2 regions of the Aquaspirillum soli genome follow, and region 1 is predicted to be linked to the other one. Evidence: predicted binding sites of a transcription regulator. Region 1 holds the regulator's gene; the other holds the start of a gene.
The links. The regulator sigma-54, encoded in region 1, starts transcription at its own class of promoters, with help from an activator protein. The targets are predictions, from matches to a motif close to CTGGCACGCTTCATGCTT.
Positions count from the first base shown of each region.

Region 2: hybD (HyaD/HybD family hydrogenase maturation endopeptidase) is a predicted target of sigma-54. The motif match lies at 7,706-7,723, and genes of this name have one in related genera.

Region 1 covers NZ_BAAGTM010000019.1:18,724-33,444, reverse strand. Annotated here, with positions in the region: gene hprK (HPr(Ser) kinase/phosphatase) at 1-364, opposite strand, end outside; gene ptsN (PTS IIA-like nitrogen regulatory protein PtsN) at 367-819, opposite strand; gene hpf (ribosome hibernation-promoting factor, HPF/YfiA family) at 968-1,288, opposite strand; gene ACYVJG_RS11890 (RNA polymerase factor sigma-54) at 1,513-2,958, opposite strand; gene lptB (LPS export ABC transporter ATP-binding protein) at 2,973-3,704, opposite strand; gene lptA (lipopolysaccharide transport periplasmic protein LptA) at 3,701-4,222, opposite strand; gene lptC (LPS export ABC transporter periplasmic protein LptC) at 4,200-4,790, opposite strand; gene kdsC (3-deoxy-manno-octulosonate-8-phosphatase KdsC) at 4,794-5,318, opposite strand; gene ACYVJG_RS11865 (KpsF/GutQ family sugar-phosphate isomerase) at 5,351-6,337, opposite strand; gene ACYVJG_RS11860 (cation:proton antiporter domain-containing protein) at 6,490-8,457, shown strand; gene ACYVJG_RS11855 (AAA family ATPase) at 8,511-9,881, shown strand; gene ACYVJG_RS11850 (retron system putative HNH endonuclease) at 9,874-10,464, shown strand; gene ACYVJG_RS11845 (AsmA family protein) at 10,554-12,719, opposite strand; tRNA gene ACYVJG_RS11840 (tRNA-Gly) at 12,764-12,837, opposite strand; gene ACYVJG_RS11835 (asparaginase) at 13,031-14,044, shown strand; gene ACYVJG_RS11830 (RNA-binding S4 domain-containing protein) at 14,058-14,279, shown strand; gene ACYVJG_RS11825 (oxidoreductase-like domain-containing protein) at 14,276-14,470, shown strand; gene ACYVJG_RS11820 (3',5'-nucleoside bisphosphate phosphatase) at 14,467-14,721, shown strand, end outside.
Region 2 covers NZ_BAAGTM010000002.1:373,201-387,921, reverse strand. Annotated here, with positions in the region: gene hypD (hydrogenase formation protein HypD) at 1-31, opposite strand, end outside; gene ACYVJG_RS03790 (HypC/HybG/HupF family hydrogenase formation chaperone) at 28-258, opposite strand; gene hypF (carbamoyltransferase HypF) at 249-2,564, opposite strand; gene hypB (hydrogenase nickel incorporation protein HypB) at 2,564-3,412, opposite strand; gene hypA (hydrogenase maturation nickel metallochaperone HypA) at 3,464-3,805, opposite strand; gene ACYVJG_RS03770 (hypothetical protein) at 3,798-4,778, opposite strand; gene hybE ([NiFe]-hydrogenase assembly chaperone HybE) at 4,784-5,233, opposite strand; gene ACYVJG_RS03760 (rubredoxin) at 5,230-5,445, opposite strand; gene ACYVJG_RS03755 (hydrogenase expression/formation protein) at 5,438-6,301, opposite strand; gene ACYVJG_RS03750 (thioredoxin domain-containing protein) at 6,298-6,738, opposite strand; gene ACYVJG_RS03745 (HypC/HybG/HupF family hydrogenase formation chaperone) at 6,753-7,049, opposite strand; gene hybD (HyaD/HybD family hydrogenase maturation endopeptidase) at 7,062-7,670, opposite strand; gene ACYVJG_RS03735 (hypothetical protein) at 7,948-8,307, shown strand; gene ACYVJG_RS03730 (methyl-accepting chemotaxis protein) at 8,538-10,478, shown strand; gene ACYVJG_RS03725 (MASE1 domain-containing protein) at 10,467-12,140, opposite strand; gene ACYVJG_RS03720 (methyl-accepting chemotaxis protein) at 12,266-13,969, opposite strand; gene ACYVJG_RS03715 (methyl-accepting chemotaxis protein) at 14,174-14,721, opposite strand, start outside.

The DNA.
Region 1 (14,721 bases):
GATAAGGCGAGGGCTGGGTTGAGGCCAATAATGGCACCCGATAGCGTTCGCAATATTGCCGTAGTTGTGATGGAACAGGTTCACCATTTGCGACAATCACCGCTGCCATACTGAGCGAAAACAGTTGGTCGAGCATTTGACGGGCATCGTCGGCCGAGAGCCGGTTGAGGTAATCAATTTCAGCAACCCCAAAAACTTGGATTCGATTGGGGTGGATGAGATTGATATGTCCAACTAGAGCAAGGGTTGGCCGCTGTTCATCATTGCTAATTCGGTTGTCAGTTCCCGAGGCACCAGCAACCCAAGCCAAATTCAGTTTTTGACAGTTATCTTGGTATAGCTTGCGAACGGTAATACTGGGCATGGTTAACGTCGTTCTGTGAGGAGCTGATAAGCCGTAGTGGGAGAGTCCGCTGCCAACAGTGCCTCACGTAGCTGGCGACTGCTAAACAGTTGGGCTAATTCGGAGAGGACTTGCAGATGTAAGTCAGTGGCTTGTTCCGGTACTAACAAAACAAATAAGTTTTGCACCGGTTTGCCATCAGGAGCATCGAATGGGATAGGCGTTTTCAAACGCACGAAAGCGCCGGCGGCTTCTTTCAATCCCTTGGCGCGGCCATGTGGAATAGCTACACCTTGTCCTAAACCGGTTGAGCCGAGTTTTTCGCGAGCAAAGAGGCTGTCAAAAACCTCGCTACGGGCAATGCCGTGGCTATTTTCAAACAGAATTCCCACTTGCTCAAAAACCCGCTTTTTGCTTGCCACATCAAGGTCAAGCACGATGTGGTCGCTTGGCAGAATCTTGGCGATAAGGCTCATTACGAACATCCGAATCAGAAAAACTGCTGGATTGTACGCCGGTTTTCAGGGATTGGCAGCGCATAGGCAAAGCGGGAACTCAGAGTTCCCGCTTGTCATGGTGCGGCAGACTAGACCGGCACCTAAGAATTGACCGTTAAATCAGGGCTTACACAGAGGAATCCATCACTGGCCGCTCGGCATGGTGCTCGGTGATTTTTTCTTTGTGTTTCAACACTTGGCGATCAAGTTTGTCCGCCATCGCATCAATGGCAGCGTACATATCGCTGTGGGTGGCTTCGACATGGATATCTTTCCCTTTCAAGTGCAAGCTTGCACCGACTTTCTGATCCAATTTCTCCACCGACAGAATCACGTTCACCGCGATCACGTTATCAACGTGACGAGTGATACGGTCGAGTTTGGACACGATGTAGTCGCGCAGGGCGGGAGTGACCTCAAGATGGTTGCCGCTGATGTTAAGGTTCATGTCCTTTTGCTTTCCAAAAAATGCGTGGCTGTACGCAATGTTTTGTTCCTGTTGCTATAAGCAGCGTAGCAGGCCTGACTTTCCCGACTGCGTCTGGAACCCTTCCAGACACAGCGCCATCGTTACCGAACGGACTTGCCACGGGTAGCGCAGTAATGGTTGCGAGCCATTGGAAGCCGAGACTTCCTTTACCAAATCAATATAAACCTTGGGTATACCGCACACTAGAGTGCTTTACGTTGGTTGGCTGGTGGTAAATGCAAGGCCTCACGATATTTTGCCACCGTACGCCGCGCAACTTGTATCCCTTCACGAGACAGTAACTCGGCCAGTGTATTATCTGACAGCGGCTTTTTCGGGTCTTCTGCCTGTATCAGTTTCTTTAATCTTGCCTTGATCGCCGTGGCAGAGCAACTCTCTCCACTGTCTGTTTCAAGGCCACTACCAAAAAAGTATTTCAATTCAAAGAGTCCACGCGGACACAATAAAAACTTTTGTGAGGTTACGCGAGAAATTGTTGATTCGTGCAAGCCGAGTTCTTCGGCAATTTCTCGTAGCACCAAGGGCAACATCGCTTCTTCGCCATGTTCAAAAAAAGCTTGTTGCCGGATCACAATGGCTTCTGCCACGCGGAGAATGGTGTCAAAACGTTGGCGGATATTACGCACCAGCCAGCGTGCTTCTTGTAGCTGGCCATTTAGGGCATTTCCACTTTCGCGTTGTTGTTTGAGGAGATTGGCGTAGAGGCTGTTGACGCGCAAGCGTGGCATCGCGGCTGAATTAAGACGTGCGACCCATGCTGCGCCTTGTTTTTGAACCACAATATCAGCAGCAACATAACGCGTTTCTTCTCCACCAAAACCCGCGGCAGGGTAAGGATTCAAACTGGCAATGAGCTGCTGCGCGGCTTTCAGGGCGTGGTCATCTTGTCCGGTGAGCTTGCGCAGGCGGGAAAAATCCCTGTTAGCTAACAGATTGAGATGTTGTTGGCTGATTTCAAGAGCTAAATTACGAATCGCTGAATGGGGCTGTGCTTGCAACTGTAAACGCATTGATTCATGCAAATTGCGTGCGCCAACCCCCGCTGGTTCAAATTGTTGCAACAGAGACAGCCCAACTTGTAACTCACCCAGTAGTTCATCCGCTTCGGTGGCGAGTTCTTCTGACAACTCGGCAGCGAGGTGGTCTAGACTGTCTTCTAAATAGCCTTGTTCATTTAAGGCTTCAATGAGCAAGGTGACAATGGCGCGGTCGCGTGCGCTTAAGACATGCTCGGCTAATTGGCTTAACAGATGTTCGCGTAAAGTTGGCTCGTGACACAATCGGCCATGAGGGTCGAAGTCTTCATCTTCATCACGAGGTAAACCACTGCTGTTACCCCAGTCCCCCCCATAATCCAATTCGAGATGTGTCTCGCTCAGATCTTCTTTGGGACTGTCGTGATTGGTGTCTGAGGGTTCGTTGACAGCGTCGTGTGGTGGGTGTGCCGGTTCGATGTCGCTCGGGGCTTCATACTCATCAACTCGTTCCAACATCGGGTTTTGTAACAAGAACTGCTCGATTTCTTGTTGTAACTCAACCGTTGACAGCTGTAACAGACGAATAGACTGTTGTAACTGTGGGGTGAGCGTCAGTTGTTGGCTGAGTTTGAGTTGTAAACTTTGCTTCATCAAGGGCCAGATTCCTAGAGGTGGAAATGCTCGCCTAGATAGACACGGCGGACTTCTTCATTATCAACGAGCTGTTGCGGTAAGCCGGCGGCTAAAACGCTGCCATTGCTGATGATGTAGGCGTGATCACAGATTCGCAGTGTCTCGCGTACATTGTGATCGGTGATCAGGACACCAATGCCACGGCTTTTGAGATAGCTGATGATTTTTTGAATATCAATCACCGCAATCGGATCGACCCCAGCAAACGGTTCATCCAACAAAATAAAGCGTGGTCGTGTCGCGAGGACACGCGCAATTTCAACCCGTCGCCGTTCGCCGCCAGATAAAGACAGCGCACTGTGTTCACGCAGATGGCTGATGTTGAGATCTTCCATCAGTAAATCGAGCTGGGCATGATTGTCTTTGTGGTGGCCGCCGGCAATTTGCAAAATCGCCAAGATATTCTCTTCGACGGTCATTTTGCGAAAAATCGAGGCCTCTTGTGGCAAATAACCAAGGCCAAGACGGGCGCGTTGGTGCATGGCCAAGGTGCTGATGTCGCGATCATCTAAGAAAATATGTCCGGCATCCGCCGCCACCAAACCGACAATCATATAAAAACTGGTGGTTTTTCCAGCCCCATTGGGGCCCAGCAAGCCAACTACCTCACCACTTTTGATGTCTAAAGATACATCCTGCACCACCGTTCGCTTTTTATATGTTTTGCGTAGGTGGCGCACAGAAAGCACACTCTGAGGGGTCATGGCTTACTCTTTGGCTGCAAGATCACGGTAACGCGGCCATTTTTGCCACCGCCATTGACCTGAAAGACTTCGGTTTTGCCGTGATAGGTGATGCTATGGCCGACGGCGCTGTCTTGGCCACGCTTAATACGGGCTTGTTCGACGAGGCGCACCTCTTCGCTGCTGCTGTCGTAATCGATCCGTTTGGCTTGGCCCTCAACCCATTCTGCTGCCTGCCCGTCTTTGGCATCTAGGCGTTGCTTAAAATAAGCAGGGCTACCGACGGCAGTGGCTTGTTGTTGACCATTGCCTTTATCCGTTGCCACGATTTTGCTGGCTTTGAGTAAAAGACTGCCCTGCGTCAAAATCACATTGCCTTCATACACCATTTGACCTTTTTGTTGATCTAAATTGGCGCTATCGGCTTCGATGGTAATCGGTTGCGTGCGGTCAGCCTTTTCTGCCCATGCTGCCGCACTGGTGAAACAGGCCGCCAGACAAAGCAGTTGGCCGAGTTTAAGGGGAAGGTTTCGGTTCATGGATGATCTTTACCCGCGATTGGGGACGTGAAGAAAGGCTGACTTGTCCTGTGGCATCATGGTAGATAAAACCAGCGGATTCGACAGTTGAGCCAGCTTGACGGAACACCGACTGCTGTTTGGAACGGGCGACCCGTTTTTCAACATCGACTTCTAACGCTTGGGTTTCTAAGATTGCCTCGGGACGACCGGCGTGGGCATGGCGCACAAGACGCGTAGCCCCCCTAAATTCAGCAGTTTTTTGTTCAGTGTGATACTGCGCTTGTTGTGCGGTTAATTCACCGATCAATTTACCCTGTTCAAAGCGGCGATAGTGTGGCGCAGTGAAGTAAACGACATTTTGTTGTGGAAATTGCCATATTGCCTTGCCATCTAAGCGTTGGATCAACTGTCCATCTATGCCAAATTCACTGGCGCGAAAGTCTTCAATCCGATATGCCTCGGTGTTGGGACTGTTTGGCGGTGGGCTGATCGCCAACCATCCAATCAAGCTTTCTAAGCCAAAGGTGATGGCGGCGAGTAGGGCAACCAACAACAAAGGAAAAAGACGCGGCGAGGCTTGTAACATGATTTAGGCCAAATAGGGGGCGAGTGCGTGGTCGAGCGTACCTTGCGCTTGCATAATCAACTCGCACAGCTCACGCACCGCACCCCGTCCACCGGCCGCACCCGTCACATAGTGAGCATGGCTGCGGACGATATTCGGCGAATGTGGTACGGCAACGGCCAATTTCACTTGTCGCATCACGGGTAGATCAATCACATCATCGCCGATATACGCACATTGTTCTGCGTTTAACCCTGTCTGTGCGAGTAGATCGGCAAAAGCACTGCGTTTGCTGTCATAACCGAGATAGAGATGGGTGATGCCAAGATTACGGGCACGATGTTCAACACAGGGCGCGCTGCGGCCACTGATAATTGCCAACTCAACCCCGCTGTCTTTCAACATTTTTAGGCCGTGACCATCCAGTGTATTAAAGGCTTTGATTTCTTCGCCTTGTGGCGTGAAATAAATCGAGCCATCGGTTAGCACGCCATCGACATCAAGAATTAGCAATTTAATATCGCGTGCTAAGGTGTATACAGATTGCATTGCTTATCCAATCACAACAAAAAATGTCTTTATTACACAATGCCAGCACGCAATAAATCGTGCATGGTGAGCGCGCCCAACAAACGTTGTTGTTCATCACACACCAAGAGGCTGAATATTTTATGGGTTTGCATCAGTTGTACCGCTTCAGCGGCCAGACGGTGGGGGGCAATCGTGCGTGGACGGGTGGTCATCAACTCGCCGACCAAGGTAGCGTGTACATCAGCATGGCGGTCGAGGGCGCGGCGTAAATCCCCATCAGTGAAAACCCCCAATAATATGCCTTGCTGATCGGCCACCGCTGTCATACCCAACCCTTTGCGGCTAATTTCCATTAACGCATCGCGTAACAGCGTGTCTGGTGTTACCACTGGCAGCGCATCAGCCTGATGCATGATGTCTGAGACATGCACCAATAAACGCCGGCCCAAACTGCCGCCGGGATGGGATAGCGCAAAATCTTCTGGCTGGAAACCGCGTGCATCGAGCAATACCATGGCGATGGCATCACCGAAGGCTAAGGCGGCGGTGGTGCTGGTGGTGGGGGCAAGGTTATGTGGACAGGCCTCGCGATCTACCGCTGCGTTCAGATGATAGTCAGCTTCTTTAGCCAGTGTGGATTGCGGGCGGCCGGTCATTGCCAATAAGGTGATGTTCTTACGGCGTAAGCTGGGGAGAAGGGCGACAATTTCTTCTGATTCACCCGAATTAGACAAGGCCAATACCACATCGCCATCTGTAATCATCCCCAAATCGCCGTGTGCTGCTTCAGCAGGGTGAATAAAAAAGGCTGGTGTGCCAGTTGAGGCAAGGGTAGCAGCAATTTTGCGTGCAATATGACCCGATTTCCCCATTCCCGTCACAATCACGCGACCTTGACAATGTAAGATGGCTTCGATTGCCGCTAAAAAAGTGTGGTCTAGGCGTTGTGCCAGCACGCGAATGGCGTCGGCCTCGGTATGTAATACCTCTTGTGCAAGATGGAGTCGGTGTTGGGCCAAAGAATCGAAGTCAGTCATGCAAAAGTCGCTGTCTGTAAAAGGAATAGGCTGTCACGCGGCCCATTATAGCAATTTTAATCGCATCGCCGTGGTTGGCACGGGCATCGTTTCTGTGCATTCCCAGTATAATTTGCGCCATTCTTTCTCTTTTCTCTATTGGTTGTTACTTCATGCATTCTCTTGCTCCAGTTGTCATCACGCTCTTAGCGGCAGTATTGGTGATTACAGTTTGCCGTGCCATACGGATCCCTGCGATGTTGGGCTATCTGTTGGTTGGCTTGATTGTAGGGCCCGGTGGCTTGCGGTTGATTGACGAGGGGGCTGATACCGAATTTCTGGGCGAAATTGGTATTGTCTTTTTGATGTTTACCATCGGGCTAGAATTCAGTTTGCCCAAGCTGCGTGCGATGCGGCATTTGGTATTTGGTTTAGGCATTGCCCAAGTTGGGGTGACTTTATTTGCCACATTGGCCCTTGCATGGTTGTTGGGCTTTTCTCCTTTGACCGGATTTGCTTTGGGTGCAGTTGCTGCGCTGTCGTCAACGGCGATTGTGTCGAAATTGCTCACCGAACGACTGGAATTAAATGCCCCACATGGCCAGATGTCGATTGGTGTGCTGTTGTTTCAGGATTTAGCGGTGGTGCCGCTGTTGATTTTGCTACCTGCCTTTGCTGGTAACAGTGAAACCCTGTGGATGGATTTGGGGCTGGCGCTGTTAAAAGTGATGGTGGTGATGGCGCTGTTATTTGCAGTGGGGCAGCGCGTAGTACGGCCTTGGTTTCACATGGTGGCGCGACAACGCTCCAGCGAATTGTTCATGATCAACGTGTTGTTAGTGACGTTAGGCATAGCGTGGTTGACCGAGTTGTCTGGGTTATCGCTGGCCTTAGGTGCGTTTGTGGCAGGGATGTTGATTGCCGAGACGGAATACCGTTATCAAGTTGAAGAAGACATCAAACCCTTTCGTGACATTTTATTAGGTTTTTTCTTTATCACCATCGGTATGCGCCTTGAGCTGTCGGTGTTGTTAGATCAGTTTTGGTGGGTGGCTGCTTTGTTGTTGTGGCTGATTCCTGGTAAGGCACTGCTGGTCTATATCATTGGACGGATGGCACGTTACAAAGCCGGTGACACCCTTCGCACCGCCTTGGCCTTGGCGCAAGGTGGCGAGTTCGGTTTTGTGTTGTTGGCTTTGGCCGGTAACCTGAGTCTATTGCCCCGTGAAATTGAACAGGCTGCGATTGCTGCGGTGACTTTGTCGATGTTGGCTTCCCCATTTTTAATTCAACAATCTGACCGAATTGTGCGTCGTCTTATTCGCAGTGATTGGGTGATGCAGGCAGCCGATCTACACCATATTTTGGTGTCGAGCATGATGCGTGATGAGCATGTCATCATTTGCGGCTATGGTCGCAGTGGCCAAGCCTTGGCCCGTTTTTTAGAGCGTGAGGACATTCCTTTTTTTGCATTGGATTTAGATCCCAGTCGGGTGAAAGAAGCGGCTGCTGCTGGTGATGCGGTGGTGTTTGGTGATGCGGCGAAGAAAGAGGTGTTGTTGGCAGCGGGTTTGATGCGTGCCAAGGTGTTAGTGATTACGTATGCCGATACTCACTCTAGTATTCGGATTCTGAATGTGGTGCAAGCCGTACGGCCCGATTTGCCGGTGGTGGTGAGGACGATTGACGATAGCGATATGGATGTCTTGCGCCAAGCGGGGGCTGATGAGGTGGTGGCTGAGGTGATGGAGGGGAGCTTGATGCTGGGCTCTCAAGCACTGATGGCAATGGGTGTGCCATTAAATCGGGTATTGCGGCGAATTCGTAGTGTGCGCGAAGAGCGTTATAACTTGTTCCGTGGCTTTTTCCGGGGGGTGACGGATGACAGTTTGGCGTTAGACGACAATAAGCAACCGCGTTTAGGCGCGATTTTGCTCACGCCGGCTGCGTCTGCTGTCGGAAAGACATTACAAACCTTATATCAATCTGGTCTTGATGTTGAAATCAGAACCGTGAAACGGCGACAGCAGCGTTATAACCACCCCCCAGCTGATTTTGAGCTGCAAGCCGATGATGTCGTCGTCCTCCTCGGCCCCCCCGACCAACTCGCCGCTGCTGAAGCGTTGTTGTTGGAGGGGTAGAGGGAGGTGTGATTGTTTTTTGTCAGCCTTGTTCCTAAACGTGCGGAGGCGCTATGCCCTATCTGAATCTCCAGAAATTGAGACTGCGCGATTACCGTTGTTTCGAATCGATTGACATTGAATTTCACCCCCAGTTGACGGTACTGGTTGCTGCCAATGGAGCAGGGAAAACGTCGATTCTTGATGCTATTGCCGTTGCTTTTGGTCCCTATATTGGCGCATTTGATGAGGCAGTCGGCAAGCATTTCGAATCCAGTGATATCCGCTTGACTCAAATTCGGCAAACTGCGACCAACGAAATGGAATACGCACCCAAGGGTGTTTCCTTGGAGGCTATCGGTTTTATTCCTGATAGACAGGGCGATAATCATGTCTCTTCGACATGGCGGCGTGCACTCACCAGTCCCACCAAAGCTAAAACCACCATTAAGGATGCCAAAGCGCTCATCGACTACGGTAAGCGTATGCAAGAGGCAGTGCGTACACGAGGCAATGATGTGTTGTTGCCTCTGATTGCGTACTACGGCACAGGGCGCCTGTGGCAGCAAAAAAAACTTACCGTCAACAATAAACTTGAGAGAACCTCGCGCACCATTGGCTATGTTGACTGCCTTGACCCAGCATCCAGTTATAAAACTTTCGCTGCTTGGTTTCGATACTGGAATCTCAACGCCAAAGATTTGCAACTGAAAGAACAAGCTCACACGGCAGCGTATGAAGAATTTGCTGGCTATATCGCTTCGGTGATATCAGCTGTTGATACTTGTCTAAAACCTGCCGCTTGGAAAAACCTCGAATACAGCTTCAAACTCGATACATTAGTCGCACATCACGAGCAACATGGTGAACTGCCTGTTGGGCTACTCAGTGACGGTATTCGCAATATGATTGGTATGGTGGCAGATATTGCGTTTCGTGCTACCAAGCTGAATGGACAGTTGGGTGCACAAGCAGCCGTACAGACGCCGGGCATTGTGTTGATTGATGAAGTGGATATGCATTTGCATCCGGAATGGCAGCAAGTGGTACTGCAAAATCTTACCCGTGCGTTTCCGATGATGCAGTTCATTGTCACTACTCACAGCCCTCAGGTACTCACCACGGTCAGCCGCGACAATATCCGGATTCTCCAACCCACAGAAACTGGCTTCGAAGCTAAAACGCCGGATTTCAGCCCTCTGGCACACGAGTCTGGTGATGCTCTAGCCAAAGTCATGGGGACGCACCGAGAGCCCGAGTTGCCTCTGCAGGATGACATCCGTCGTTACGAGCAATTGGTGCGAGCAGGTAGGGAAGATGGTGCTGACGCACAGCAACTGCGTGGTGTACTGGAAAAGGTTGGCTACCAATTCCACGAAAGTGACTTGGTGACTTGGCGTTTTCTTGCAGCACGCAAGTCGAATAAGGCGGCTGAGCATGGTTGAACTGCAACACCGTAGCACACCAACGCCGACGCTGACGGATTTTGTCGCCACCCATCCCGTGCTAGGCGCTGCTGACTTTGACAGTCCTGCTTTCAGACCCGTCAAACAAGCGGTAAAAGCTGACTTGAATGTCGATCAGGGTGGGTTGTGTGCCTATTGCGAAAAGTTGCTACAGCCGACCGAAGGCCAGATTGACCACATCAAACCCAAAGCAGGTGTGAATGCTAGGCCAGACCTATGTTTCGAGTACCACAACTATGCCCACAGCTGTATCAACCAGAAAACCTGCGGGCAAAAAAAGAAAAATGGCCTGTTACCTATTGAGCCCAGCCTCGGTTGTAATGCTGAATGGGCGCTTTCCACTGATGGGACAATCGAGCCATTACCCGATCTAACTCGTCAACGCCACCACGCTGTTACCCAGACTCGTGACATGCTAGGTCTCAACAGGGATTCCAACCTTGTCGATGAGCGCAAGCGCTGGCTTGCGAACGCGATTACTGTCATGCAGCAGTCACCGGCTGATTTTTCGGAATTTCTCAAAAGCGCACCATATCGGCATATTCTGGTTACCGCTTTTTGAAAGTTTAAGAACGGAGAATTCAAAAACCCGCTAAACACTGTTGACTGCGGCTTTTAGCGGGTTTTTGTTTTTTTGGTGCAGAAAGGGTGTTACCGGCCTAATGCCCGTAGTGGTTGGGTGAGTTGTTCTTTGAGCGCTTCTTGTTTTTCCGTTTCGGTTTTCTTTTCTTTCACCAAGCGGTTGAAATCCAAAGCATAGGTGGGCGTTGCAATCGCGCCAGTGATTTTTAACGGAACTGAGAGCGTTTTGACTGAGGCAATAGCGGTGGGGTTGACGCTGGCTTCGAGGGCATAGTCGATAATGTTATCTACCAAATCAAATTTACCACTGCCCGATAAATTCAATAAGCTTGAATTTAAGCGCAGGTCTTGATTGCGTGCGATGCCATTATCAAAGCGGAAGCTGGCATTTAGCCGTTGGAACTCGGTTTTTTTACTGCCGTCTGGGGTCATTGGGCGTAATGACCAACTTTCCAATTCTGCTGGCAGATTACGCAAAGCGGCGACCAAATCAATGCCCGTCAGGGCTCCTTTATTCAGACTCAGTGCCAACGAACCATTCAGGGTTTTACGCAGTTCATCAAAGCTTTTTCCCTGTGCTCGAATTTGTACCCGCCCATCACCAAAACCTTCTAAGCGACCAAAATCGAAGACATCTTTTAACAAGGGATGGAGATTCATGCGACTGAGGCGTTGGTCAATCCGAATAATCGGTTGTTCGGGATTTTCCATTTGGAACGAGCCAGACAATTGCCCTTCGTAGATGTCGGCTTTGAGGCCTTCGAGGGCGAGGCGGTCTGGTTTAGCACTGAGATGGAAACCGACGTTGTGCATGGCAAAACGGCCTGCAGACAACTCGCCAATTTCAAAATCACCTTCTACTGCCAAAGGGCCAAGCCAATCTAAGCCAAGTTTTTGCTTCGAATCTAATAAGGCTTTTGCCTGTTGAGCTTGGGCGCGGGGAAGGTAGCGGTTGAGGTCGAGGCGAGCTAATGAGAGCGAGAGATTGTGTTTGGGTTCGCTAAACCCTTGCTGTTTGCCTTGAATCCGCAATTTCTCGCCGTCTAATGTGCCGTCAAAAGTTCCACTGAGCAGATGGTTTTTAAGGTCAACACGCATTTCCCCGATCAACGCTGAGCGCATTTCACGCCGTGGTAGGTGAGGTGAATTGAGGCGGGTAGACAAACGAAGTGGGGCGAGGTGAATATCATCGATAGCATTAAAATGCAGCGGGGTATCTATCGCCGCATTTAAGCGATGTTGACCAAAGCGCCATTCTAAACGGCCTTCAATCCGCCGTGCGCGCCCATCATCACTGCCCACCGACACCGCTTGAATCTCGCCATCAAAGGCATAGCGCGAACCGGGCAGGTTGAGTTGCCCCTCCACCATCATCCGTGGGGCTTCTAGCCGCTGTGCCATGCTGGTTAAACTGGGAATATCAGCGGTGAAGTTAAGCAAAGGCTCCGTTGCGCGTAAATCAACATGCAGCATTTGCGCTTCGAGGCGGCTGCTGGCGACATTAAAGCGTGCTGCGCCGCTGGCTTCAAAGTGTAGACCGCGCACACCGGCGGCTTCGCCATTTAATAGCAAGGTCATGCCAGAGGTTGTGAGTTGCTCGCCCTCAACCACCACCGGCCCTCTTAATTGCAAGCTCAAGGCTCGTTCACCTTCGTGAACAATAGCTTCAACATTGAGTTCTGCTTGTTGATGTAAACCGTTTAGGCTAAAGCGAGTTTGTTCAAGGCGGAGGCGATAGGGCTGGTTGGCATCGCTGATATGTAAGGTCATATCGCGTAGCTCAACATCATCTAAGTCAATTTTCACATCACTTTGGCTGGCTGTTTGCAGCAAGTCAGCAATATTCAAACGACCTGTATCATTGCGGTAGAGATTGGCTTCGATATCGCGGGCAGCAAGATGGGTGACGACTTTTTCACCGCTTAATAACAAGGCCCACCAATCAAACCCCAATTCAATATCTGATAAGCTGGCGAATCGATCTGGGCTATTCGCTTCGCTAATAAACACTTTCTCGATATACACACCCGGCCGTGGCCAAGCTTGAGCACTGATTTTGCCTTGTACGCTAATACTGCGTTCGCGATCAGACAGTGCTGACTCGATATCTTGTCGTACTTGTTCGGCATTAAATTGCCAATGCACCATGGCAGTCAGGCCAAGCCAAACAGAGAGAAAGGCGATGAGAGAAAAAACGATGGCTTTCAGCCATAAGCGGCCTGAGTTCAGCTTCATCAGATTGGCCGTGAACAGGGGAGTTGAGACGGACGGTGCTGTTGTGGAGCGGGTGAAGGGAATCGAACCCTCGTCGTAAGCTTGGGAAGCTTCTGCTCTACCATTGAGCTACACCCGCAAAGCAAATCCAACGGGCTGTGATTAAAACAGCTTCTGTGCCTTTTGGCAATCTTCTTTTGTCGCTTTCCGCAGGCAACGACACACTTGCCGTTGTACTTTCTGCTATCTCGCCCCTGCACAATTGTGCTTGAGCCATGCACAATGATGGCCTTGCTGTCAGACAGCTTGCTTTTAAGAAAAGAGGAAATCGCATGCGCCGAATTGCCGTGTTTTATACTGGTGGAACGTTAGGCATGCGCGCCAGCCCAAATGGACTGGTGCCTGCATTAGAAGGAATTGCCGAACGTGTTGCCCGTTTAGCCCCACCCCATGTTGAATGTGCGTTTGAGGCTTTTTCTCCCCTGATCGATTCTGCGGCGGCAACGCCGGCTAATTGGGAACGTATCGCTTGTCGGTTGGCTGCGTTGCGTGATGAGTTTGATGGTTTTGTTGTCCTGCATGGCACCGACACCTTGGCATGGACGGCTTCGGCATTGGCATTTTTACTGCCCGGTTTTGGGAAGCCAATTGTGTTAACAGGGGCACAAAAACCCTTTTCCATTGTTGGCAGCGATGCCCCCGACAATGTCGCTGATGCACTGGCCGCCGCGTGTTTTATGCACCTAACCGAAGTGACCGTAGCGTTTGGTCGTCGTTTATGGCGTGCTTGCCGTGTACGGAAACATGAAAGTGTCGCGTTGGATGCGTTTGCCACACCCGGTTTAGCACCCTTAGCTGAATTCGAGCCCGAGGTATTGTGGCATGCTGCCTTGTGGCGTGTGGACACGGTGCCATTTAGTTTACGTCCTTTTAATCCTAACCTGCGGGTTGCGATGGTGATGATGAGCCCCGGCGCGACGGTGGCTTGTCTGGCCGAGATGGTCGAACGCAGTAAATTGGATGGCTTGGTGTTGTTGTCGTATGGCAGTGGCAATACGCCAGATGATCCTCGCCTGTTGGCCGCGCTGGCACGGGCGATTGAGCGGGGAACGGTGGTGGTCAATGTCTCGCAGGTGTGGAATGGCTCGGTGGATATGAATGCCTACGCAACCGGCAGTGCTTTGGCTGCGATTGGCGTGTGGTCTGGTGGTGAATTGACGCCAGAAGCCGCGCAAACCAAGTTACAGATTTTGCTATCGGCGGATTACACCCCCGAACAACGGCGGGTGCATTGGATTAGTGATTGGGCTGGTGAAGGTGCGCCCGGCTTGGCCTTATTAAATTGAAAGACTGGGTAACATGACAGAGATTGTTGAAATTCATAACGAATACATCGCCCTGTGCGACTTGCTCAAAGTGGCCGGTGTGGTGGATAGCGGTGGCGCTGGCAAAGCGTTGGTTGCCTCCGGTGTTGTCGCCGTCAATGGGGTGCAGGAATTGCGTAAAACCTGCAAAATCCGCCCCGATCAACAGGTGACTGGCCCTGGTTTTACCGTGGTGGTCAAAGGGCGGGGGGCATGATGTCAACGCCGTTCCCGCTTGCTGAGGATCCCGAACCGATTGCTCCCGAGATGCCACCAGACGGCGCGTGCTGTCAAAGCGGCTGTGACCCTTGCATTATGGATATGTACTACGTCGAGCTGGCGCAATGGCGACAGCTACACGCCGCGTGGCAGCAACGACAACACAAAACGCAGGAAACACACTCATGATGGCCTTGGATTTGCATTGCCATTCCACTGCCTCTGATGGTGCCTTGGCTCCCGACGTGTTGATGGTACGGGCCGCCGAGCGTGGTTGTCGGGTATTGGCACTCACCGATCATGATTGCACACAAGGGATTGCAGTGGCGCGGCAGGTGGCACAACAGCATGGCTTGTATTTTCTTGCTGGTGTGGAAATATCGGTGACATGGCGCAAACGGACGCTGCATATTGTCGGCTTGGGAATTGATGAAACCCAT
Region 2 (14,721 bases), on a different contig from region 1:
CCCCTTGGCGAAACGCATCCACATACTTCATAGACCACCCTCACCCCGTGCCCACTGCGCCATCAACGCCAACGTCCGCTCTGCCTCCGCCACATCCAACCGCGCAATGGCATAACCGACATGCAAAATCACATACTCCCCCACGTCCACCTCTGGCACCAACGCCACCGAAATCTCCCGCACCACGCCTTCAATCTCCGCCTTAGCGCGATCCACCCCCCACCGCTCAATAATCCGCACCGGCAACGCTAAACACATTCCGCCATCCCCTCAGCTAACCGCTGTTGACCCACCCACGCCTGACCCAACGCCAATCCTCCATCCCCACACGGATAACGCTCCGCCAACCACACCTCACACCCCGCCGCCACCAACCCCTGCCGCAGGCTTAACGCCAACCAACCATTCACCAAACACCCCCCCGCCAACACCACCCGCTTTTCCCCCGTCCGTTCCACCGCCGCCAACACCCACCCCGCCAATGCCGCCACCAACTGCTCATGCCACTGCCGCGCCATCGCCGCCGGCTCTGCCACCGTCAACAGCTGCTGCAACAACGGTGTCAATGACAAAACTTCCCCCACCATCGGCACCGCCGCCGCCGCCGCCACCGGCTCACCCGCCAAATTCTCTAACCACTGCGCCGCCTCGCCTTCCTCCTCCACCGGCCCAACAAACCCCGCCAACGCCGCCACCAAATCAAAATAACGCCCCATGCTGCTGCTCGTCGGACAATGCAAGCGGCGCGACCATTGCTGATGTAACAACGGCAAATGCGCGGCATAGGCAGCAAATCGCTGATCCACCTCCGCCATCAAGCCCTGCTCCCACAACCACGCCACCGCCAACCGCCACGGCTCGCGTGTGGCCGCATCCCCCCCCAACAACGTCAACGGTGCCAACTGACCACAGCGTTCAAACCGCGCCCCCTTCACCCACAACAACTCACCGCCCCACGCCTGCCCCGCCTCACCCAAACCAAACCCATCCAACGCCACCCCCAACACCGGCCCCACCAAACCATGCTCCGCACACACCGCCGCAACATGGGCATGATGATGTTGCACCGCCAAATAAGGCACCCCCCACCGCGCCGCCAACTGCTGGCCATAACTGGCGGCAAAATGCTGCCCCCAATCCGACACCACCAAACGCGGCGCCGCTGTCCCCGCCTGCCACTGCCACAAGCGTTCAACACTCTCCACCAACGCCTCACACGCCGCCGGATGCTGCAAATCACCCACATGACTGCCCACCACCGCCTGCCCATCATTCACCACACACGGCGCGTTTTTTAAAAAACTGCCCGTGGCAATCAACCCCGCCCCCGCCACCGCCACCGCCGGCAACAACCGCTGCGGCAACGGCACATGCCCCCGCGCCCGCCGTATCACCCGAGGCCGATCCGCCAACCACTGCTCCACACTGTCATCCACCCGCTGTGCAATCGGTCGGTCATGCAACAACATCCCATCCACCACCCCACCAAACCCCGCCCGCGCCGCCGCATTGTCAATCACCACCGGTGCCCCCTTTGGATTGGCACTGGTCATCACCCACACCATCGGCCACCCACAATCCAACCACCCCTGCCCCGCCGGTTGCCCTGCAGCATGGTGAAACAACAAGTAATGCAATGGTGTCACCGGCAAAAACACCCCCAAATGCCGCTGCGCCGGTGCCACCGCTGGCAATGCCGCCCCCGCCGCTGTTTTTGGTAACAACACCACAGGCCGGCTTAAATCATTCAACCGCTGTGCCGCCGCCGCCGAACACACGACATAACGCCGCGCACTGGCCTCATTCACCACCATCACCGCCAACGGCTTACGCGGTCGCTGTTTCCATGCCCGTATCCGCGCCACCGCCGCCGCCTGTGTCGCATCACACACCAAATGAAACCCACCGGCACTTTTCAGTAACAACACCCCCCCACCAGCAATCACCGCCGCCGCCTGTGCCACCGCATCACCCGCCTGCCGCCGCCCCTCGCCATCCTCAAACCACGCCACCGGCCCACAATCGACACAACAATTCGGCTCCGCATGAAAACGCCGGTCGGCAGGGGATTCATACGCCGCTTGGCAAGCCGGACATTGGGCAAATTCCGCCAAGGTGGTATGCGCTCGATGGTAGGGCAACGCCGTCACCACGCTATAACGCGGCCCACAGTGCGTGCAGTTCACAAACGGATGGTGATGATGTCGCCCGCCCTCGCCGAACATCTCCGCCACACAAGCCGCACACGGTGCCATATCCGCCGGCACACTCAACTGCCCCTGCGCCCCCTCGGTCGGCACAATCACAAACCCCACCGCCGGCTGACACGCCACCGCCTGCCAACCTTGCGCCTCAATCACCGCCAACGGCGGCAACGCCACCCCAAACCGCACCCACCATGCCGCCAGCGCCGCCGCGTCGCCTTCAACCTCCAGCTCCACCCCCCGCGCCGTATTCGCCACCCATCCCACTAAATCCAACGCCACCGCCAACCGCCAGACATAAGGCCGAAACCCCACACCCTGCACCCGACCCGACACCCACCCCCGCCACCGCTGTCTCATCACACCCGCATCTGCTGCTGTTGCCGTTCCAACCACCCCAACCAATCCGCCATCCCCTCGCCCGTTCTCGCCGACACCAACATCACCTCCAACGCCGGATTCACCCGCCGCGCATACGCCACACACTGCGCCACATCAAAATCCACATACGGCAACAAATCGACCTTGTTCACCACCATCACCGCCGCCGCCGCAAACAAATCTGGGTATTTCAACGGCTTCTCTGCCCCCTCGGTCACCGACAAAATCGCCACCTTATGCCGTTCCCCCAAATCAAACCCCGCCGGACACACCAAATTCCCCACGTTTTCAATCATCAACACACTGTTCTTTGGCACAGCCAATTGCTGCAACGCCTGCTCAATCATCGCTGCATCTAAATGACAACCCTTGCCGGTGTTAATCTGCAACGCCGCCGCCCCCGCCGCCCGAATCCGCTCCGCGTCGTGGCTGGTCTGTTGGTCTCCTTCAATCACCATCAACGGCGTCCGCGCCTGCCATCGCCGAATCGTCTCCACCAACAATGTCGTTTTGCCAGAACCCGGACTCGACACCAAATTCAACGACAACACCCCCAACCCCTCTAACCACCCTCGGTTGCGGTCTGCATACTCCTGATTTTTTGCCAACAACGATTGCTCCAACCGAACCATCCTCGATTGGCTCAACCCCACCACCGACCCCCCCGCCTCTCCTTCTCCATACCCATGAACGCACACCCCCCCGTTTTCTGATACCGCCGGCAACACCGCCTCGACTTGCTTCACCCGCCGACCGGCATACGGATATCTCACCCCAACTTTTTCAATCTTGACCTCATCCGGCCCACAACCACAGATCGTACACATCGCGTTCTTATCCCTTGTGCTATCCACATCCAACCGCCACACCCACCACGGCTAATCCACTTCCAATTCCACCACCTGCATCTCATCACCGCCGGTAATCTGAATCTGATACCCACCACACTTCGGACACGCATCAAACCGATTCGCCACCGTCACCGCCTCACCACACGGCAAACACCACCCTCGGCCCGCCTCGTGTAACACATGCACCACCGCCCCATCAGCAAGGCTGCCCTGTAACACCACATCCAAACAAAAAGTCAGCGACGACACCTCCACCCCCGCCAACGCCCCAATCCGCAACCACACCTGCTTCACCCGCTTGAAGTTTTGTTGTTGTGCCTGTGTCTCTAACAGCGTCAACACCCCCTCGGCTAACGACATCTCATGCATGATTGCCCTCATCAAAACCACAAAATACATACTCAACACAGGGATCGATTAGCAACACCCGCTGCCCTGCCCATTGGCGATCTCCCCCCGCCACCGCCTGCGAAATCGCCCCTGTACGATGGCTGTGCCAAAGTGTCGGCGGGACAATGTGATAAGACTGCACCCAGCCCTCTGGCGACAGCGCGGCATAGTGCAATAACGGCCCTCGCGCCGTTTCCACCAAAGCAAGCTGTTGGTGTGCCCCACCCACCACCTTGCAATACACCCCCTCTCCAGCCAACACCGCCAACAAGCGCATGATTCGCGCTAACAACCGCGCCGCGCTGTATTTCCCCGCCACAAGCCACGGTTGTAATTGGGTTTGGTAGCGAGCAAGCGCCGATACCTCCACCGCCGGCCCTTGGTACGACAACACCCCACCACGCCAAGCATCAGAAAGTGGGTAAAACGGCGCCGCCTCACGCCAATCACAAAGCACAACACCCGTTTCTCCCCTTTGTCCCAACCACCAGCCCAAGGCCCTCGCTAATGCACTTTGTCCAGCCGCCGCCCATGCCTCCCACCCCGCTACATCACGCCCCAAGGCATTGGCCAACTTGTCTTGCAATACCTCTTCTTCCGTCAGAACAATCAAATCCGCCACGCTTTGCGCCCGACCCAGCTTTTGCACCCCCACCGCGCTTTTGCCGTCCTCAACCACCTCACACCAATTTAACAACCACCGCCGCAGGGTTTCCCATGCCAATTCATAACCCAACGCTGCCGGCGGTGGACTGTCCGCCGCCACCTCGCCCAACGCTAACCGCGCCGCCCAAGTCTGTGCGTTTTTACACACACCAAACCAATGCGGAATTTGGTTAAGCACGTCTTTTTTGTGTTGACCAATAAAACTGCGCTCGATGTCTAGGCGATGCCATTGTGTGAAATAGGCCTTGTCGATGCAGTGAACCTCAAGCCGATGGAGATTTGGCACAATGGCTACCCCCGCAAACCAAAAAACCGCCGCCGGCTTAAATCCGGCACCGGCTCTGCGGGTTGATCAGTGAATAACAATTTCAATACTTCTTGTGCCGCAAGGCGTGCGGTTTGTTGATCGGCAAACTCTTTCACCGGAGAAAACAGCGAGCACATCAGGTAATCTCCCAACTCGCGTTCATGGCCAAACAGAAACGCTATTGCGCCTTCTGGTAATTCCAATACATACGCCGTCTCTCCTTCGCCGCGTGCCGGCAAAGGCCGGCTATCCGGTAAAATCATCAAGTTCATAAACCACGGCGTAATCAACACCCCCACCCGCCAACCTTGCCAATATCGAAAACCCACCGCTTCAACCTGCAACAGCGGATTGAGCAATTCGTCTAGCCCTTGCATCCTTGTGTGTTGAATCCCCACAAACACCCGTTCTAGGACTCGTATCTCTACACTCACGCCAACACCATAAACTGTGATTTATCACCATCACACACCGGACATTGCCAGTGCGGGGGAAGATTGTAAAAAGGGGTGCCCGCTGGAATTTGCCACACTGCATCGCCTTCGGCAGGGTCATAGATCCACCAGCAGATTTTGCACTCTAAACGACTGTGTGGGTCGAGTCGTTCATCACGACCAAGATAACTGCCTTCAAATTGTTCAGTCATGTGCCACCCCGTTGAGCCACGCTAAAGCCTCTTGCAAGCGCTGTTTAGCGTCTTGTCGATCTTCTTCCGCTGCTAATACCACATCTGGAATACGACATATTTCAATCGTGTCCAATAAAACTTGATTCATTCCGTTGAAGTATTGCACTCGCCAAACATGCTGTAGCTGGGTGCTCATCACACGGCATTTTCCATAACCACGCGAAAATACACCGCTATTCCCACCGCCAAGATGAGCGTCGATATAGGCCATGTCTTCTGGCGTCATCGGTAATAAACTCAAATTGATGACATGATCGTCTTCAGCTGAGCGATAGCTAACAACGCGTTGTGCCAATTCATGAATCACCGCTGGCGCATTCATCAAACAGGCTTCACCGATGGCAAGCGGAGTGAAGGTTGTGTTGGCAAAAGCAGCCGCTTGTTGCCAGACCGCACAGGGGATATCGCTGGCTTCTACCCAATCAGCAAGCAACTGCCCTGCGCTATCGTATTGCAACACCCGCCAGATGCCAGCGAATACCGATTCTTGAATACACAGTTCGTGGCCATTTAGGTATTTCACGCGCGCGCTGACCTCGCCTTCCCCTAATACCTGTGCCAATAAAGTACGGTTGGCAGCATCTAAATGGTCAACCGTCGCATAAGCTGTTGCTTTGCCGTCTGCCATCTGCTCGATCAGCGAGGCCAAAACAGCTTTTGCCGCCGACAGTTCAGTGGTTTCTTCTGCAGTCGGCAAATATGGCATGGCAAAGCTATCTACCTCGCGCGGTAGCGCCATATAGTGCAAATCCTCTTCCACCGGCTGCGACCCTGGGCCGAGCGTGACCAGTGGGATACCTTGAAATTGCATCATGCTTGGCAGCTCCCGTGGTTGGCGCGGACGGCAATGCCGATACTGGGCGGACGTGACACGGGCGCCTGTGCTAAATAGGCCACCCGTTCTACCATTTCCGGCCAATCCAACACACTGATTAACGCACCAACATAGCCCTCTGGCCGCAACCGCAGCAACGCCGGAAATTTCAATACACCATAGCGTTGGGCAATGCTGCGGCTGTCATTCGGGGTCGCCCAATAGATTGGCGCGTCGGGATGGCCTAAGTGTTTCCACACTTCGGGCAAAATCACTGCATAGTCAAAAACCTCTGGCACCTGTTTAGGGTCGGTGGTCAAAATCAGCCAGATACCCTGCACTTGTTCAGCCACGATTTGATCTAATGTGGTAGTGGTTAGGGCCTGATAACCTAAGCCCTGCCAGCGCGTGGCCATCATGCTTTCATCTATTGCCATGCTGTTTATATTCCTTATTGTCGTTGTAAGTGTGGCGGGAGCTGTGGCTCGCGGTGGCATAAATCAGCAAACGCCTCATCTGGTAAAGCCTCACCGCGTAATAAGGCGGCTAAACCCGACAAGGCTTGTTGAATCTGTTGTGCTCGTTCTGGACTGATCACTTCCATCGCCGCGCCGGTAAAGACCAATACCCAATCTCCGACCTCAACTTGGCCAACAAGACTTAAATCAATTTGATGCTGGCTCTGGTCTTCGCGTTGACACAAGGCCAATCCCGCGTTCACCGCCACGACTTGCATTGGAATACCCATGCACATCTTGTTCTAACCCCGCTCTAATACCCGCGCATCACCCACCCGACAGGCTTGTTCTGCCGAGGGACGTTCTTGTTCATAGCGGTTTAATTCAAGGCTGGCATCGTTCAGGCGTGCCTGTGGTTGTGCACAGGGACGAATCTCGATACCCCAATTGCCTAAAATAGTCAGTGCTTGTGTTAAGGCCTGTGGTAACAAGGCCCGCACCGAAGGCGACAGGCTGCCACCGTAATCTTCCAAGATCTCTGGCTGCATCCCTAATAAGGTAATTTCTGCTGGTAAACTGCCTTTCAATTCGGCAAGTGCCAATACCTCAGAAAAACCGGTTTGATGCAAACTCATTTTTTTGGCAGTCAAATAAGCTGGGACGGCCTGATTATGGAAGACCTGTAAGGTGGCCGGCGGTAGGCCAAAATCAATCGCGTCTAAAATCAATAAACAGTCGGCTTCTTCGACGTATGGCAGCAATAACAAGCCTTGTGTGCCCCCATCAATGATGTCAACTTGGGCTGGCCATTCATAGTTGGCGTACAGTTGTTCTGCCAACCGCACCCCAAACCCCTCATCCGCCCACAATAAATTGCCCAAGCCCAAAACCACAATGCGTGGCGCTGCCATGCTCGCCCCTTCGTTTGTTACAGAGTCGCTTGGACAATCAAAACCTGTGCCAGCTGATTGGTTCGTTTAATCTGTTGTTTTATTGAGGTAATGTTATTTACATGGTGAAAAAATAGCAAAGTAAGTTTCCATTAAATGTAACGGCTGGAAAGTTAATTTGCGGTTTTGATTTAGTCAATTTTGCAAAATTTTTTGTCCATGATTTGTTATTGACAAATAGTGATGATTATTTCTACTATGCGTCTATTGAAAGCCACAAAACTGCAGGGGAAAGACCATGTCTGGATTATTTAATCGGCTACCGCAGTTTCCTCCCTCGCCCTCGGGTATTGAGCGCGAAGTCTTACGGGCGATGCCCAAATTAACACTGGGTGGCAGTGCTGCTTTTCTATTGCCAGCGGTGTTGATGCGGTTGTGGTATGGCTGGTCATGGCCGCTGTCGGGTGAACAAGCGCTGATTTCGACTGATATTTTCTTGATTAGCCTGCTGATTTTGTATTGGACGGTATTGTTTACCGTGGCCTTGGGTGCGTTTATTGTGTTGGTGATGAAAGGCCCCGGCTATGTTGCTGACCCCTATCCATTGCAAGATGCTGAACGTCCTAATCCTCATCTAAAGTCCGTCTGGCCACGTTAACAATTAGTACAAATAAAAAACTATTTTAATAAAATAGGCTATCTGTTAAACAGATGGCCTATTTTTTATCCTCTCATTGCGGGTTATTTCTGATTCATATCAAATAAGAAATGCAAAGTGTGCGATAGATTCCGCAAAACTGCGCAATATGCTGGTTTTTCGCATCAAATCGTAAACAATTTATGTTCTTATAAGTTGTTTTGGCTGGTTTCTGTTTGACAGGATTTAACATGACCCTACGCAAACGCTTTGCGCTGTATGTCTCGGCACTGATTTTATTGACCGTGTTCAGTGGCACGGTGTTGTTTTCCATGATTGAAACTCAACAAATTGAGCATGAGATTGCAGCGAAAGCCAAACAACAACTCGACACGACTCGGCAAGTGCTGACCGTCACTGATGCTTTAGTCAGTGAGCAGGTGAAAAGTGCCATGCGATTGTTGATTGAACGAGGTGAAGCACTCGGGCCGGCATCGCTTGGTGATAGCGTACCCATCAAAGATAAAACCGTTCCCAATTTGCTATTTGGTACACAGCCACAAGCGGCACACTATGCCTTGGTCGATGGTGTGACCAAAATTGCCGGGGGGACCGCCACATTGTTTGTGAAAAACGGTGATGAGTTCGTTCGTATTGCCACCAATGTTAAAAAAGACAACGAGCGTGCTATCGGGACGATTCTCGACCCAAAAGGCAAGGCGATTGCTGCCATTCGGCAAGGGCAGGCCTTTTATGGTCTCGTTGATATTCTTGGTAACCCTTTCTTAACCGGCTATGAGCCGATTCGTGATAACCAAGGTCAGGTAATTGGGATTTGGTATGTCGGTTACAAAATCGACATGGCAGCCGTACAAGAAGTGGTGGATAAAAGCCGCTTGTTGAATACCGGCTTTATGGCGATTTTGGATTATCAAAGCAAAGTCAGATTTCGCTCTGGTCATGTCAGTGATGAGCAAGTCCAAACGTTGTTGAAAGAGAACACCGGTTGGGACATCTCGCGCTATCAGTTCGATAAGTGGGGATTTTCGGTGTTGGCTGCCTATCCTCGAGCCGAGGCGGTTGACATGGTGCGACAACGTGCGTTGATGATTACTTTGGCTGGGGTGGTTGCTTGTGTGGTGATTATCGGTTTGCTGATGGTGTTACTCAGTCGTTTGGTGTTAAAACCGCTGGGGGGTGAGCCCAGCCATGCCACAGCGACAGCCACCCGTATTGCTCACGGTGATTTAACACAACCGCTATCCGTTTCCGCTTCGACGACTGAAAATTTGCTGGCCGCGATGGCCACAATGCAACAAAAACTTGGCCATGTTTTTCAACAAATCACCCAGATGGCAGGGTCTTTATCCGGTGGTGCCAAAGAGGTTGCGACTGCAGCGCGTGAAATTGGCTCCGCATCCTATCATCAGGCCCAAGCGACGGCGGCCTCGGCTGCTTCGCTCGAACAGCTAAAAACCAGTATTAGCGAAGTATCGCAAACCGTTGGTTATACTGAAGAAAACTCACAGCAAACGGCCAAATTAGCAGAAGATGGTGAAAAACTGGTGAGAGAAACGGCTGTTGAGATGGATTTAATCTCTCAAACCGTGAGCCAATCAACACAACAAATTCAAACTTTGTTCCAGCACTCACAAGACATTGGCGGAATTGCTAATGTGATTAAAGAGATTGCTGACCAAACCAATTTATTGGCCCTGAATGCGGCGATTGAAGCTGCTCGCGCTGGTGAACAAGGGCGTGGTTTTGCCGTGGTGGCGGATGAAGTGCGGAAATTGGCTGAGCGTACCGCATCGGCGACGACGGAAATTGGCCGAATGATTGAGACCATTCAATTCGAAACCCATTCTGCAGTTGAAGCAATGGCGGCAGTGAATCCGCAAGTGGAAAAAGGGTTGGCGCGGGCACAATCGGCCTCGGCGATGTTGGTCGAAATTCACCGCCAAGCTCTCGATTCGCTCAATAAGGTGCGCGATGTGGCGGTGATGACACGCGAACAAGTTAGCACAGCCACTGAAATTGCCAACCACGTTGGTTACATCGCCAGCATGGCCGAGCAGACCAACGCCTCGACGCAACATAATGCAGTGGCAGCAGAACAACTCGAATCCTTAGCCAATCAACTGCGGCAAGCAATCGCCTTTTTCCGTCTGCCGCATCATTTAATGTCTTGATGGCACCGAGGCGGCTGGTAGGTCAAAACTAAAACGGCAGCCGCCGGTGGGGGTACTGTGGCAGCTGATATGTCCATCCACACTTTCGACAATCCGCCGCACAATGGCAAGGCCAATGCCGGTGCCGGTGGTGTGTGGATTCACTGTTTCAAATACGGCAAAAATTTTAGCGCGATAGGCCGGAGCAATGCCTTGGCCATTGTCTTCCACTCGAAAATATACCCGCTGCCCCGCCTGACGAGCTGACACCGTGATGAGTAACAGTTTGCCGGATGTTGGGTGGGCGTGTTGCAGTGCGTTGCTAATCAGTTCGTGAAACACCTCTTCCAATCGATTTTTATCAATTAACACCGGTGGTAAATGGTCAAATTCAAGACAGGCTTGTTTGGCTTGGCAAATACTGTGTAACCGCTGGCGCAGTTGTTCGAGTATCTGTTGTGTTTCTTGTGGCTGTGCTGGGGCAAGGGCCGTCCCTGCGGCAAGAAAGCGCTCAATATCATGCAATAACGCTCTTTGACGCGTCGCGCCTTGCTCAATAAACTGCATCGGTAATAATAAGTCGGCCTTGTTAATGTCGCTATGCGGTGGCATGTGCTCGATGGCATAAGCCAAAAGCTGGGCATACGAAATTTGGCGGCGCACAGGTTCTTGTAAATGATGTGCTGACACTTCGGCTAAGCGCTGTAGTTCAGCATTTTGCTGTCGAATCCGGCGCTCGGTTTGAATAGCATAGCGGGCAGATTGTTGCCGCTCATACAGCGCACTGGCTACTATCATTCCCGTCATGGTTAAGACAGCGATAAAAGCTTGTAGCTGTAATAAACTTTCGGTTTGGCTGTCACTACTAAAAATACCGACACCGTGGGCAGTGCCAATCACGGCTGGAATCGAGATGGCTAAGGCAGCATTGAGTGCACCGAACAGATGAAAACGCAGCGCACCCCACATAATAAAAGGAAATAACACATAGGCAGCAGAACGGGTGCCGGCTGGAAAGGCAAACAAATTGCCGAATAAGATCCAAGCCGTAAAAACGGCACTGAGTGTCAGCGCAAAAAATTCGATGGCTTTTTCTTTTGATAAACCACGCAGATAGGCCAGCAAAGAAAATCCTAAGATACAGCTTGGAGCAATCAACAGCATACCGACCGCATCACCTAACCACCAAGTCAACACAATATCCCAATACAAATTCCATCCAGCTATTGCGCCATAACACAAACTTAAAGCACCCAATAAGGCCGCTGGCGCTGGGGCAAAGATGGCACAGGGCAATAGGCACAACACAGTGCGCAATGAATTGAATTGGCCATGATCTTTTTGAGGGCACAACACATGCAGCAACAGATAAGCCAAGGCATATTCAACTGTATTGCCGGTGGCGATGCCGAGTGAAATCCAAAATGGGGTGGGGGTGGTGAGCGTAACGAGGAAATTGGCAAGGGTGAGAACCGGCAGGATTTTCCAACCATATAACAACAAGGCAGCAACAGCGATGCCAGACGGCGGCCAGACAGCAGACACATTGCCGTGGACAAACGCCATTGCCAACCCTGCTTTGGCCGCAACGAAATAACTGATAAAAACAAGCACGGACAACAATGCATAAGAGAGCGTGTCGTCCGCTGCCCAAATTGAAGGAGATCCCGTGTCAGAAGCCATGACGATCCTTGTTCCACTGAACATTCTACACAAAGGCATAAAATAGCCATGCTTTAGTGTAGTTGGATTTTTTATAACACGGGATTGTTCTCTGTTTTTGTGGTGCTGTCTATGCCGATGTGGGGTTAAGTTTGGAATTGCATAGACGAATGGTGCATATCATGCGCTAAGCCTCGCAAACGTCTTGCCGCTTGGGCGATTTGGTTAACCGCTGCATGCGTCTCTTCACTCATTTGGGCAATATGTTCCACTTGGTGTGCCAGTTGATGGCTGACAGTGGATTGTTCGCGGAATGAATGATTGAGCTGTTGCACCGATTGCACGGTGTGGCTGGATTCTTTCGTTACCCCATCAATCACCTCTTTAGCGCTTTGTGCCAACTGACTGCCAACATGCACCTGTGCTGATTGCGATTGCGTTAATTGATTGGCTTGGGCGGTGCAGTTCGTAACTTTTTGAATCATGTTTTGAATATCAAATGTCGCTGTGGCAGTGCGTTCGGCCAATTTCCGCACTTCATCCGCTACGACAGCAAACCCCCGCCCTTGTTCACCGGCCCGTGCTGCTTCAATCGCCGCGTTCAGCGCCAATAAATTGGTTTGGTCAGCGATGTCACGGATAATGCTGACCACAGAAGCAATCTGTGCTGACATGGCATCAAGCTGCGAGACAGTTTGATTCGATTCACTAGCCAAACTGGCAATTTTGTTGATCTCTTGATCTAAACGCAAAATCACTTCAATCGCTTGGTTAATTTGCTCTGTGGTGTGTAAAGAACGCTCACTGACACTGTCCGTTTGTTCTGAAACATGCTCAATACTCGAACTCAGCTCTTCCATCGAAGCGGCCATGCTGGCGGCGGATTGGGATTGTTGTTGTGCCGCAGTACCGATTTGTTCGGTGACGGACGATAACTCATTGCTGGCGCTATCCACTTCTTGCGCCTTGTTTTGAATCAGATTGACGGTTTGCCGCAACGCATGTTGCATCTGATGGACGTGGTGTAACAGGCTGTCTTTCTTGGCAGCAGTGGCAGGGGTGCGTAAATTACCGGCGGCAATTTGTTTGACCACCTCTAACACCGCCGCCGGTTCACCGCCCAATACATTCAGTAAGACGCGATAGCTATACAACAGACCCAAAGCCAAACCAATTAAATTGATGGCCAGCGCTGTCCATACCCACCATTCTGCGGTTTGTTTTGCTGCAACAGCTTGGTCAACCGCGCCTTGGGTGCGTTGGTCGAGCAAAACAAAAAACTCATCCACCGGCTTCATGATTTTGGCTTTTTCGCGGTGATAGGCCGCATCGTGCATCAGACGTTGTGCCAGCACTGGGTCGGGATCGGCGGTGCGAGTAAACCCCCCTTGGCCATCTTCAAATTTCCCCTTCATCGCATTCATGGCGATGGTTTCTGTTTTCACCAGTCCATCAGAATTGGCTTTGGCTTCGTTCAGCTTGGCGAATTCTGCTTCAGAAAAACCGGCTTCCTTCATCAAATCCAGTAAGGGTACTTGCCGTCCGTTGGGGCGCGGTTGGGTTTCTCCGGCTGCGACAAAATCCCAATAAATCCGTTCATACGCTTGTGGCATCGGTTTCTCGCCATTCCGAATTGCCAAAATATCCCAGTATTGTTGTTCATAGCGGCTCTCGCCGGTCAACACATACGTTCGCGCTAAACGAGTGAGGTCATCCGAGCTTTGCCGCAGCATATCGGCCAACAAATAAGACTGATAGCGTTTGGCATTGGCATCGGCAAGGTCATCTGAGGCTGTCGAAAGCTTGGTGAGCGATAACAATGTCAACGATAACAAAAGTGATGAGAACACTATCAATGCTAGAAAAATGGAACGTACTCGCACACCAGACATACCCCACTCCGTTTCTGAAAAAATCGAGAATATGATTATATGTTATGCGATTACATTTCATCAAACGTTAATTTCTAATTTTGTTGTTTTCGACAAAAAACCCTATTCCCGCGACGGAAATAGGGTTGTATAAGTGTCTGTAAATAAATATGTTATGACTTTTTAGTTCGATCCGCGCAAATTAAATTGCTTGACCACGTCATCTAATTGTTGCGAAAGATGTTGTAAATGTTGTGCAGAGTCGGCGGTTTGGCCTACGGCGCTGCTGTTTTCCTCCGACATTTGCGCCACATGCTCAACATTACGCGACACATCCATACTGGCGGTGGTTTGTTCTTGTAAAGCGTGGGAAATATCATTCACAGCGTGGTGAATGCTGGCGGTGCTTTGCGTGATGGCATCAATCGCCTGTTGTGCTTTTTCAGCCAACTCCACTCCGCCTTGCATGTGGGTTTCCCCTTCTTGCATATCCTGTACCACAATTTCAATTTCGTTGCGGATGGCGCCAATCATTTCACCAATTTGTTGGGTAGATTGTGCGGTTCGTTCGGCCAATTTCCGCACTTCATCGGCCACTACGGCAAAGCCGCGCCCTTGTTCACCGGCGCGGGCGGCTTCAATCGCTGCATTCAGCGCCAATAAATTAGTCTGTTCCGCAATATCACGAATCACCGCGACAATACTGTCGATGGCCTGCGAACGCTCTCCCA